DNA from 2 places in the Bacillus sp. ABA4_010 genome. Region 1 is predicted to be linked to the other one. Evidence: riboswitches for the same ligand, from Rfam matches in the RefSeq annotation. Region 1 holds a riboswitch; the other holds the start of a gene.
What was found. Region 1 has a riboswitch for S-adenosylmethionine ahead of ACXAEO_RS15760 (hypothetical protein). Riboswitches for the same ligand answer to the same signal wherever they lie in the genome.

Region 1 (6,322 bases):
AACATGGCGGATTTACAGGACGACAAGGGTGCTTATATTGTGAAAGACTTGATGGAGTCAGCGAAACAAAAAGAGAAGGAAGACCGGTTTTATGAATATTCCTGGAAAAATGAAGGAGAAAAATCGGCACGAAGTAAAATGGCATACTCCGTCTATTTTGAACCGTGGGATTGGATGATTGGTATCGGGGCATATGAAGAGGAATTTTATGAACAATTAGGTGAATTAAAGTTCATGACCTTTTTGTTCACGGTAGGCTCTGTTATTGTAGCAAGCATGATTATGTATGTCTTTGCTCGTAAGTATATTGTAGCTATTGAAAAAATGAATGAAGTAACGAATGAGGTAGCAGCAGGAAACTTCCAAGTGCAAGTGCCAGACCTTTATACGAAGGATGAAATCGGTCGGTTGGCAGCAGGATATCGACATATGCTCACTAATATGAAAGAGTTAATTGCAAAAGTGAGCGAAACAGGTCAATCGGTAGCAGCGTCTTCGGAAGAACTCACAGCTAGTGCTGATGAAACGAAGACTGCCGCTAATGAAGTTACCTTTTCCATTCAGGAAGTGGCGGAAAGAGCGGACGCTCAGCTTGTGAATGTTGAGCAGACGAGTCGCTCCATTCAGGAAATGGATGAACTTATTCGTGAAATGGCTGTTCGCTCGCAGGAGGTAGAGCATTCGGCGACACATACATCGAAGGAAGCTGAAGTTGGCAATGAATCGCTTCATAAAGTAAAAGAACAAATGAATCAAATTACTGACAAAGTGACGAAATCAACGGATGTAGTGAAAACACTTGAAAACCGTTCACATGAGATTGGTAAAATTATTGAAGTTATTACAGGTATTTCTGATCAGACGAACTTATTGGCATTGAATGCCGCGATCGAAGCCGCACGCGCAGGTGAGCATGGCCGTGGGTTTGCTGTTGTGGCAGATGAAGTGCGAAAGCTTGCTGAAGAATCAAAGCGTTCGGCGGATCAAATTAGTTCGTTAATTAAAGAGATTCAAGCAGATACAAAAATGGCGTATTCAGTCATGCAGGAGAGCACCCAAAGTGTTTCAGTTGGTATGAATGTTGTCGAGGAAGCAGGGCAAAACTTCTCTAAAATTTTAGAAGATATTTTTCAGATTCAAAAAGAAGTGCGGGAAATTTCAACGGCCACTTTCAATGTTCAGCAGCACTCGGCGGAAATAACGAAATCGACAGGGGCATTGGCAGAAGCGGCGCAAGTATCAGCAGCAAGTGCTGAAAATGTGGCTTCGGCTTCTGAACAGGAGCTTGCGGCGATGGAGGAAATCTCGTATGCTGCTCACTCGTTAAGTCAGCTTGCTCAAGATATGCAAGATTTGCTGACTAAGTTCAGAATCTAATATCATGACAGGTTTATAGATGTAGAATGAGTAAAAAAAAGATTTTAGGTATTTACAGAAAAAAACGTTTTTGGTATATTATAGAATAATTAAATAAGTTATCTAGAGTGACTGAGAGATCTGGCTCAATGACGTCACAGCAACCTGTCTTAGGCAAGGTGCTCCTACCAGCAAAGCGTATGCTTTGGATGATAAGACGGAAACGGAACTCTTTTCGCATCTAAAGCGAAAAGAGTTTTGTTGTTTAGTCACATCTTCCCGGAGCAAATCAAATGGAAAGAGAGTGTGAGGGTGATGAGTTTAAGTGGATTAGTGAGAGGTTATCTTTGTAAACGAGAATTGACAGATGAATTAGTACGGGTGGCAGCAGGAAGTTTAGAGAGGCGTTTTCGCACAGAAGATGAACGGTGTCGGGTCACGTTTCAAAAATTGGAAAATTTCTATGAAGTGGTCGTGTATCATTTTCAGCATGCGTATGCTGTCGCTTTAGATATTCATCAAGCAGAGAAGCTCAAAAATGAAGGGCTGTATGCATTGGATGAGCATTTGCTTCATCGTTTAGAAGGCGTAGGTCTTCGGATTTCCCGGGAAGTTCGAGTGTAGAAGATGAAAAGGAGGGTGAACATATTAGGTTCATCCTCCTTTTGTCGTGATAATCCATCTTTTCTCCTATAAAAAACAAGAGAAATTTGTCGAAAAATATTATGATACGTTTTTTTTTAGATTAAGGGAGAAGAGATGGGGGAACGAGATGTTTCGAAAAATTAGTTTAAAGCTTAATTTCATTGTCACAGTGATGATGGTGGTCATGCTGGCGGCAGTGGCTGGATTAAGCTATCAAATTTCTAAACAGCAAATTGAAGAGCAAGTGGAAATGCAAGCTGTGAGCACGTTGTCCGGAACGAAAGAACGAATTGAGCTATATGTAGATCAATATAGTAAAACATTGCACCATTATAGTCAAACGGACTTATTAGTGAATTTCTCGCAAATAGTAAATGAAAATGGCGATATGACCGCGTGGACGGCTGTACGGGAAGATTTCACCCGTTACTTAAACCAAAATCAAAACGTTTTGTCTATTTATGTAGGGACACCGAGCAAGAAATTTTATGCGGCGCCTGAGTCTGGTGTGCTGGATCCAACGACGAGAGGCTGGTACCAAGCAGCTGCTGAGGCACCAAATGAAGTGCATATTTCAGAAGTATATGAAGACGCGATTACGAAAAAGAACGTAATTACTTTGTCAAAGGCTATCGTTGATTCAAAGTCAGATCAGTTTCAAGGAGTAGTGGGAATCGATTTGGAGCTGACGAAATTAACGGAAATGGTTAATGAAACGCAAATTAGCCATGGCGGTTACTCGGTGATGCTCGATGCGCAAGGAAATGCTCTTGTACATCCGACGCTTCAAGGCGACAATTTGATGGACCTTCCATTTATACAAGAGATGTATAAGAAAAATGACGGTTATTTATCCTATACATTTGATAAGGAAAGTCGTATCATGCCATTTACCACGATTAACGAAACTGGTTGGAAAATGGGGATTGTGTATAAAGAGAAGGACTTGCTGAACGATGCGGCGGTCATTTTGAAATCCATTGTTTGGACATCTGCGGTGATTGTGATTATTGCTGGAGTTCTCGTCTATTTATTCTCACGAACCATTACGAAACCGATTCTTCAATTGAAAAAGGACATGGCCCTTGTTGCAGAAGGAGATTTGACTGTTGAGACAAAAGTTTCCTCAAAAGATGAAATTGGGGCACTGGCGGAATTTTTCAATCACATGGTTCAAAATATGCGAGAACTCATTGCCGCAGTGGAAAAATCGGTTGATTCTGTTCATTCATCTGTTGAGCATTTAAGCTCTGTATCGGAAGAAGCAGCGGCTTCGAGTGAAGAAATTGGTCGCGCCATCGGTGAAATTGCCCAAGGAACGACACAGCAAGCGACAGATGCCGATGTGACGAACCATAAGACGATTCAATTGTCTGAGCAAATCGCTCACACGCTTGAACAGAATAAGGAATTGAACGACTTATCTAGTGAAGTAACAACGGCGAGTGACACAGGGCTTTCGCAAATGAGCTCGCTTCGTTCACATACGAACGAAACGTTGACAGTTATTGAGCAAGTAAATGACGTCATGCTTTCGTTAACAGATAAGATGAAAAATATTGAGAGCATCGTGCATACCATTGACAGCATTTCTGACCAGACGAATTTATTAGCGCTCAATGCAAGCATTGAAGCTGCAAGAGCAGGAGATGTGGGAAAAGGTTTTGCGGTTGTTGCGGGAGAAGTACGCAAGCTGGCAGAGCAATCGGCTAAGGCAACGAGTGAAATTAATGAGATGATTCAGTCCATCCAAAAAGAGACGATGAAAGCGGCAGATGAAATGCAGCGAACAACAGAACTGTCGTTAAAGCAAGGAAAAGTAGTCGCCGATACAGAGTCAGCGTTTCAGCGGATTGAGGCAAATGTGTCGAAAATGGTTGATTCCATCCGTGATACGAATGAAAGCATGCATGAAATGAACCAATTAAAAGAAGAAGTCGCTTCAGCTGTGGAAAGCATTGCAGCTATTGCTCAGCAATCCGCAGCAGGTGCCGAAGAAATTACGGCTTCTGCTGAAGAGCAGGTGCGAGCGGTTAATACATTATCACACTCTGCTGAAGAGCTGCTGGAATTAAGTGAGCAGTTAGCTAGTATTATTCATCGCTTTAAATTATAATAAGAAACCTCTTCCTTTTTCGGGAGAGGTTTTTTCACTTGTGAGAATATTGTCAAAAAATTTACAAAACTTTTAGATTCTAAACCATGAAAAATATGGTATCTTATACAACAAGAGCAAATGAAAGGAGCGTTTGGCATGGAAGTGACGATTGACCATGGCAATGATACTAACAGCCGAGACTTGATTGACCAAGTGCTAGATTTCTTAGAAGATCAAACTATTTAAACCCTTCATACATGCCGATAAGAGCGGTTATGAAACAGAAGAAACCATCCACCTAGAGGGGGGATGGTTTCTTCTGTTCATGGCTGTGTAAGGACATTTGGGGCATCCTTTGCTGTATCCTCTTCTTTTCGGTAGCCTTGCAAAAGAAAGAAGGCTAATAAGGAGAGAAGGCTTCCGATTAAAAATGGAAGGGAGCTGTTGAAGCTGAAAGCAAACGCTCCAAGAACTGGCCCAAAAATGCGACCGAGGCTGTCCATAGATGCGCTAATACCGGAAGCTGCTCCGTAGCCGACTTTTGTTTTCATCGAAATCAACGATAGTACGCAAGGGCGAATCAAAGCATTACCCGCTGTTAAGACTGCTAGAAAAATAGTGGCGTTCACTACGTTTGATGAAAACAGAAGCAAGATAAAACCAAGGACGGATGTAAAAATTCCGATGGTGATTAGTGTTTTTTCGTTTCCTTTCTTAAAACGCTGAATGACACCACCTTGGATGATCGCCTGTGTTAAACCGCTTGCCATAAACATCCAGCCGATAGTCGTTGGAGTCGCATCGATTCGTTCTATTTGAAAAAACTGAAAGGTTGCTTCCATGCCAGCAAGGGTGAACGTACCGAGAAATGCAAGCATGTATAAGTATTTGGCAGCCCCTTGGAAATCGGTTTTAAACAGTTGCCATTGTGACTGTTTTTTGGTTGGCTGATTTCGTTGTTCAAGCGAAAGTGACTCCGGTAAAAAAAAGGCGGAAAAAACGGTCATCATAATGGCTAATACGCCAGAGACCACGAACGGAACGAATAAGCCAGCAGCTGATAATAACCCGCCCAGTGCCGGTCCGAAAATAAAGCCGAGACCGATCGTCATGCCAAGAAGGCCCATTGCTTTTGTACGATTATCCTCTGATGTAATATCGGAGGCGTAAGCAAATGCGCATGGAATGACAGCCCCGGCGAACAAGCCTCCAAGAATGCGTGAGGCGTACATGAGCAAGAGTGAATTTCCTGCTGCAGCAAAAATAAAGAAGCTGGCACTAAAGCCAATCAGCCCTATGAGTAAGACGGGACGGCGTCCTTTTCTATCGGATAAATGTCCCCAAAGCGGAGCTGTGATAAACGATCCGATTGAGTAAACGGCCATTAAAAAGCCAAGATTGACGCTGCTTGCGCCTGTTGCTCGAATGACTTCGGGAACAATCGGAATGATGATGCCAAAACCGACAAACACCATAAATAAAATGAACATTAATATAAAAATTTGCTTTTTCATATGTCACCTTCTGATTGGAATGCTGTGTTTATGTACCATTTACTAGTACTAGTATACCAAATCCAGCTCATGAAAACAGAGCGGTCACGTCAATATGTACAAAAAAATGTGCTCCCCTACTGTAGAGGAACACATTTTTGTTTTAGTGTGGCAAGAACGTAAGTTGATAGAAAAACAAGATCGCAAATAGATAGACAAGCGGATGTACTTCTTTTGCTTTCCCTTTTACAACTTTCAGCAGTGGGTAAGAGATGAATCCAAGCGCAATCCCTGTAGCAATGCTTGATGTTAACGGCATGCTCAGTACGACAAGAAAAGCTGGGAATGCTTCATCTAACTCTGACCAGTCAATATGGGAAATAGCGCCCATCATTAAACTACCGACAATAATTAAAGCGGGAGCTGTGATGGCAGAAATGCCAGAAACCGCACCAACTAACGGACCGAAAAACGCTGCAACGAGGAATAAACCAGCTACTGTCACACCGGTTAACCCAGTGCGTCCTCCAGCTGCTACTCCAGCCGATGATTCAATATAAGCGGTTGTCGGACTTGTTCCGAACATCGCTCCAATTGATGTACCGAATGAGTCAGCAAGAAGTGCCTGACGAGCACGAGGCATTGATTTTCCTTTCATCAATCCAGCTTGCTGGGCAACACCAATCATCGTTCCTGTTGTATCAAAGATGGTCACAAGTAGGAACGAGAA
Region 2 (4,018 bases), 600 kb from region 1:
CGGATTCGGAGAAGAACGAAAAAGTAGGGAAAGGATTTTGCAGCTTTTCTAATGGACTATGGGGGAAAAGTTTTAAAGACGATCATTATCGGTTATAAAGATACATGAAACCAAACTTTGTATTGGCACGTAAAAAAGACAAGACCTGTATCGTAGAAGGATGGTTTGTCAAATGATCTATTTTGGAACGGCTTAAAGATGGGCCGTTCAGTTAGGGGAAGTGAAGTTGTGTTAAAGTCAAAAGTGCATTTTTGGACGCTCCAAATTTTGTTGATGGTATTAATTATTTATTTCAGCACAAAAATTTCTTTTTTATTTGAACCGATTGTTGTGTTTGTATCTACTTTGTTTTTTCCAATCTTAATCGCAGGATTTCTTTACTTTTTATTTAATCCAATTGTCGAGTTTTTGACGAAGTACAAAGTGCCGAGGAATTTAGCCATTTTGATTTTATATGCTGTTTTTATTGGACTGATGAGTGTAGGCATTGGTGTAGTCGCGCCAATCTTATCACAGCAAATTACCGATTTGGTTCAAAACTTGCCGTCTTATATTGCCACAATCCGTGTATTCTTTGAAAACTCTGCTCAATCTGGCTGGTTTAAGTGGATTTTAGGCCAAGAATTTATTTCACTTGAAAAAATTGAAGAAACGTTAACGAATTATGTGGCTTCGTTGCCTGATAATGTGACCAAAAGCGTTCGAACGGTATTCGGGGTCATTGCTAATATTACGTTAACCGTTGTTACGGTGCCGTTTATTTTATTTTACATGTTTAAAGATGGCTATAAGCTTCCGAAAGCTTCTGTGCGTTTTTTACCTTCTGCGTATCGAAAGGGCGGCTTGCACATTATTCAAGAAACAGGTGAGACGCTTTCTGCTTATATTCAAGGACAATTCCTTGTGGCGTTGTTTGTAGGAATCTTTACGTTCATCGGTTATTTAATTATTGGGTTGCCATATGGACTGACACTCGCAATTATTGTTTCTGTCACGAATATTATCCCTTATTTAGGACCTTTTATCGGGGCAGCCCCTGCTGTCATTATTGGTTTGTTGGATTCCCCGACGAAAGCGTTTCTTGTCATTGTCGTCATCACAATTGTGCAGCAAATTGACGGGAATTTCATTTCACCGCTCGTAATCGGGAAGAGACTCGATATTCATCCGCTTACGATTATCATCATTTTATTAGTAGCTGGAAATTTAGCCGGGGTACTAGGCATGATTTTAGGTGTGCCTTTATATGCGGTGACAAAAACGATTATCGTGAATCTCGTGAAATTAATTCAATTACGGAATGAAAAAGATAAGACAGGGTCATCAGCACTTGAGTGAAACTTCCTGTTTTGGTGTTATTTTACTTTTGTGAAATAATGTTTGACTTTTTCTTGTGAACAATTTAAAGTAGTTTAGGTAATTTGAAAAAGATGATAAATATGATCTTCTTATCAAGAGAGACGGAGGGACTGGCCCGATGATGTCTCGGCAGCGGACTTTTTACGAGAGTGCTGTGCCAAATCCAGCAAGCAACATGCTTGAGAGATGAGAAGAGTGTTTCTTATATAGACTATATAAGACCTCTTCTTGCTTGTGAGAAGAGGTCTTTTTCACGAATAAATAGAGAATGGGGTGCAAGGAGTGAATAAAGTAACAGGAAATGCAATGGCTTTACTACCATTAGGCATCTTTTTGACCTTATTTGTTGGATCAGGGGTCATTACAGGTGATTTTTATCAAATGCCGGTATTAGCGGCAATCATTATTGCAGTTGTAGTCGCGTTAATGATGAATCGGAAAGAAACACTGACGGTTAAAATTGAGCGGTTCGCAGCAGGAGCGGGACACCCTGATATTATTACTATGACATTTATTTTTATTTTGGCAGGAGCGTTTTCTGCTTCGGCTAAAGGAATGGGAGCTGTGGAATCGACTGTTAACTTAGCATTGTCGACTCTTCCACCAAGCTTTTTAGTTGTTGGTTTGTTTATTATTGGTGCATTCATTTCCCTTTCAATGGGAACATCCATGGGAACTATCGCTGCTTTGGCGCCAATTGGGGTTGGAATTAGCGGCGAGACGGATATTTCCATTGCTTTAACAATGGCAGCGATAGTTGGCGGAGCGATGTTTGGAGATAACCTGTCGTTCATCTCTGATACAACCATTGCGGCTGTACGTACGCAACAAACGGAAATGAAAGATAAATTTAAGACGAACTTTTTTATTGTGTTACCAGCAGCGATTTTAACGGCTGTTATCTTATTCATCGTGACAACAGGCAATCATTCAACGATTGGGACTGAAAACTTTAGCTGGATTAAAATTTTACCGTACATTAGCGTCCTCATTACGGCATTGCTTGGGTTTAATGTTCTGGGTGTGTTAATGGGTGGAACTGTTTTAGCTGGAATCATTGGGTTAGTTGATGGTAGCTATCAAATATCGAGCTTCTTGCAAACTGTAACAGAAGGAATTCTTGGAATGGCAGAGCTTGTCATTTTAGCCCTTTTAATTGGCGGTATGGTCGAAATTATTAAGCATAATGGCGGCATTGATTATTTATTAAACATGATGACGAGAAGCATCAAGTCGAAAAAAGGCGCAGAGTTTGGAATTGCAGGTCTTGTGAGTTTAACTAACTTATCGACGGCTAATAATACGATTTCGATTATTTTCACAGGTCCGTTAGCGAAGGATATTGCGGAGCAATATGACATTGACAAGCGAAAATCAGCTAGTTTATTAGATATTTTCTCATGTAGTGTACAAGGATTAATTCCATACGGTGCTCAAGTATTAACAGCAGCTAAGCTAGGAGGAATTTCACCTATCGCGCTTCTACCGTATTCATTCTATCCAATTTTGATTGCAGTATTTGGGGTTGGAGCAATTTTAATTGGGTTCCCACGGTTGACTTCCCGCCAGCCAAAAACGGAGGAACAAGTAGTTCGTATGAATTAACATTGAGCTTACCCAATAAGAAAAGTCAGCCTATGCGGCTGGCTTTTCTTATTGGTTTCTTCTCGAAGCTGTCTAAACATACTTATTTGACACAAACCGCAATCCCTAAAGGATAGTGCATTCCTTCACGCTTTGTTTCAACGAGAACGCCGCGCTGATAAAAAAATTCGCTTTCCGAATAATCATCGAAAAGATGTTCAAACTCGTCTAATGTGAGCTGATGAACGTGAAAAGGTTCACTGGACGGTTTTCCTCGTCCGAGTCCAAACGGTGTCGAAATGACAAGTGTTCCTCCAGACTTTAAGAGCTTATAAAGGTTTGTTAGAAACTGTTTTTCTTCCTTTATATGTTCTAACGTCTCAAAGCTCATAATACAGTCAAACGTTCCGAGTTGCTCAGGAAGGGAAGGATCTGCTGCATTGCCTGCTAAAAAGTTGACTTTAGGGTGGTAGTGAAAACTGCGGGCATATTCAATAATGTCCGAATCAATGTCTACGGCTACAATTTCATCAATTTTCTTTTTGGCGGCTTTTGCTACAAGCTGGCTTCCGAAGCCGCTTCCGCATGCTAAATCGAGTACTCTGCCTTTCGTATATAAAATCGCGAACTGATATCTTGCGATGTGTTCAAGTAATAAGCCATTGGTTGGCTTCATAAGGTGAGGCATGACCCTTTCGCCTGTATATTCCATTTTGTTTAGCCCTCTTTCTTCCGATTTGTCACATTCTTTATTGTACCTCATCAAGACAGGAGAACAAAGAGAGCGAGTTTGGTGAAAAAGACAACATATGCTATAGTGAAAGGTGCGTTTAATGCATCAAGTTTCCTTGGTGAAAGTAGATAATCGAAAGACGGCCCTTTTAACAGGCAGTGAGACCCGCACTTTTTCACTTTAGGTGACTGGAGATGTTAAGTCGGGATACGAGAGAGCCTCTACGATAGAAGTTTCCTTTATTCTAAAATAAAAAGTAGAATACGAAGAAAAAACAAGTTATGCTAGATGAATAGATGTGAGAGAGAGGATTAATAACATGAGTCAAGAAATAAAAAGCCA

Region 2: another riboswitch for S-adenosylmethionine. It lies ahead of ACXAEO_RS18640 (Na+/H+ antiporter NhaC family protein); the one in region 1 lies ahead of ACXAEO_RS15760 (hypothetical protein).

Annotation. Positions count from the first base shown of each region.
Region 1 is NZ_JBSWUN010000003.1:2,934,534-2,940,855, reverse strand. Features, by position in the region: partial or broken gene ACXAEO_RS15770 (cache domain-containing protein) at 1-435, shown strand, start outside; gene ACXAEO_RS15765 (methyl-accepting chemotaxis protein) at 430-1,377, shown strand; SAM riboswitch class I at 1,473-1,575, shown strand; gene ACXAEO_RS15760 (hypothetical protein) at 1,669-1,980, shown strand; partial or broken gene ACXAEO_RS15755 (cache domain-containing protein) at 2,129-3,178, shown strand; gene ACXAEO_RS15750 (methyl-accepting chemotaxis protein) at 3,170-4,117, shown strand; gene ACXAEO_RS15745 (MFS transporter) at 4,423-5,613, opposite strand; gene ACXAEO_RS15740 (NCS2 family permease) at 5,756-6,322, opposite strand, start outside.
Region 2 is NZ_JBSWUN010000003.1:3,539,244-3,543,261, reverse strand. Features, by position in the region: gene ACXAEO_RS18645 (AI-2E family transporter) at 229-1,338, shown strand; SAM riboswitch class I at 1,446-1,552, shown strand; gene ACXAEO_RS18640 (Na+/H+ antiporter NhaC family protein) at 1,666-2,964, shown strand; gene ACXAEO_RS18635 (class I SAM-dependent methyltransferase) at 3,047-3,655, opposite strand; gene ACXAEO_RS18630 (peptide chain release factor 3) at 3,996-4,018, shown strand, end outside.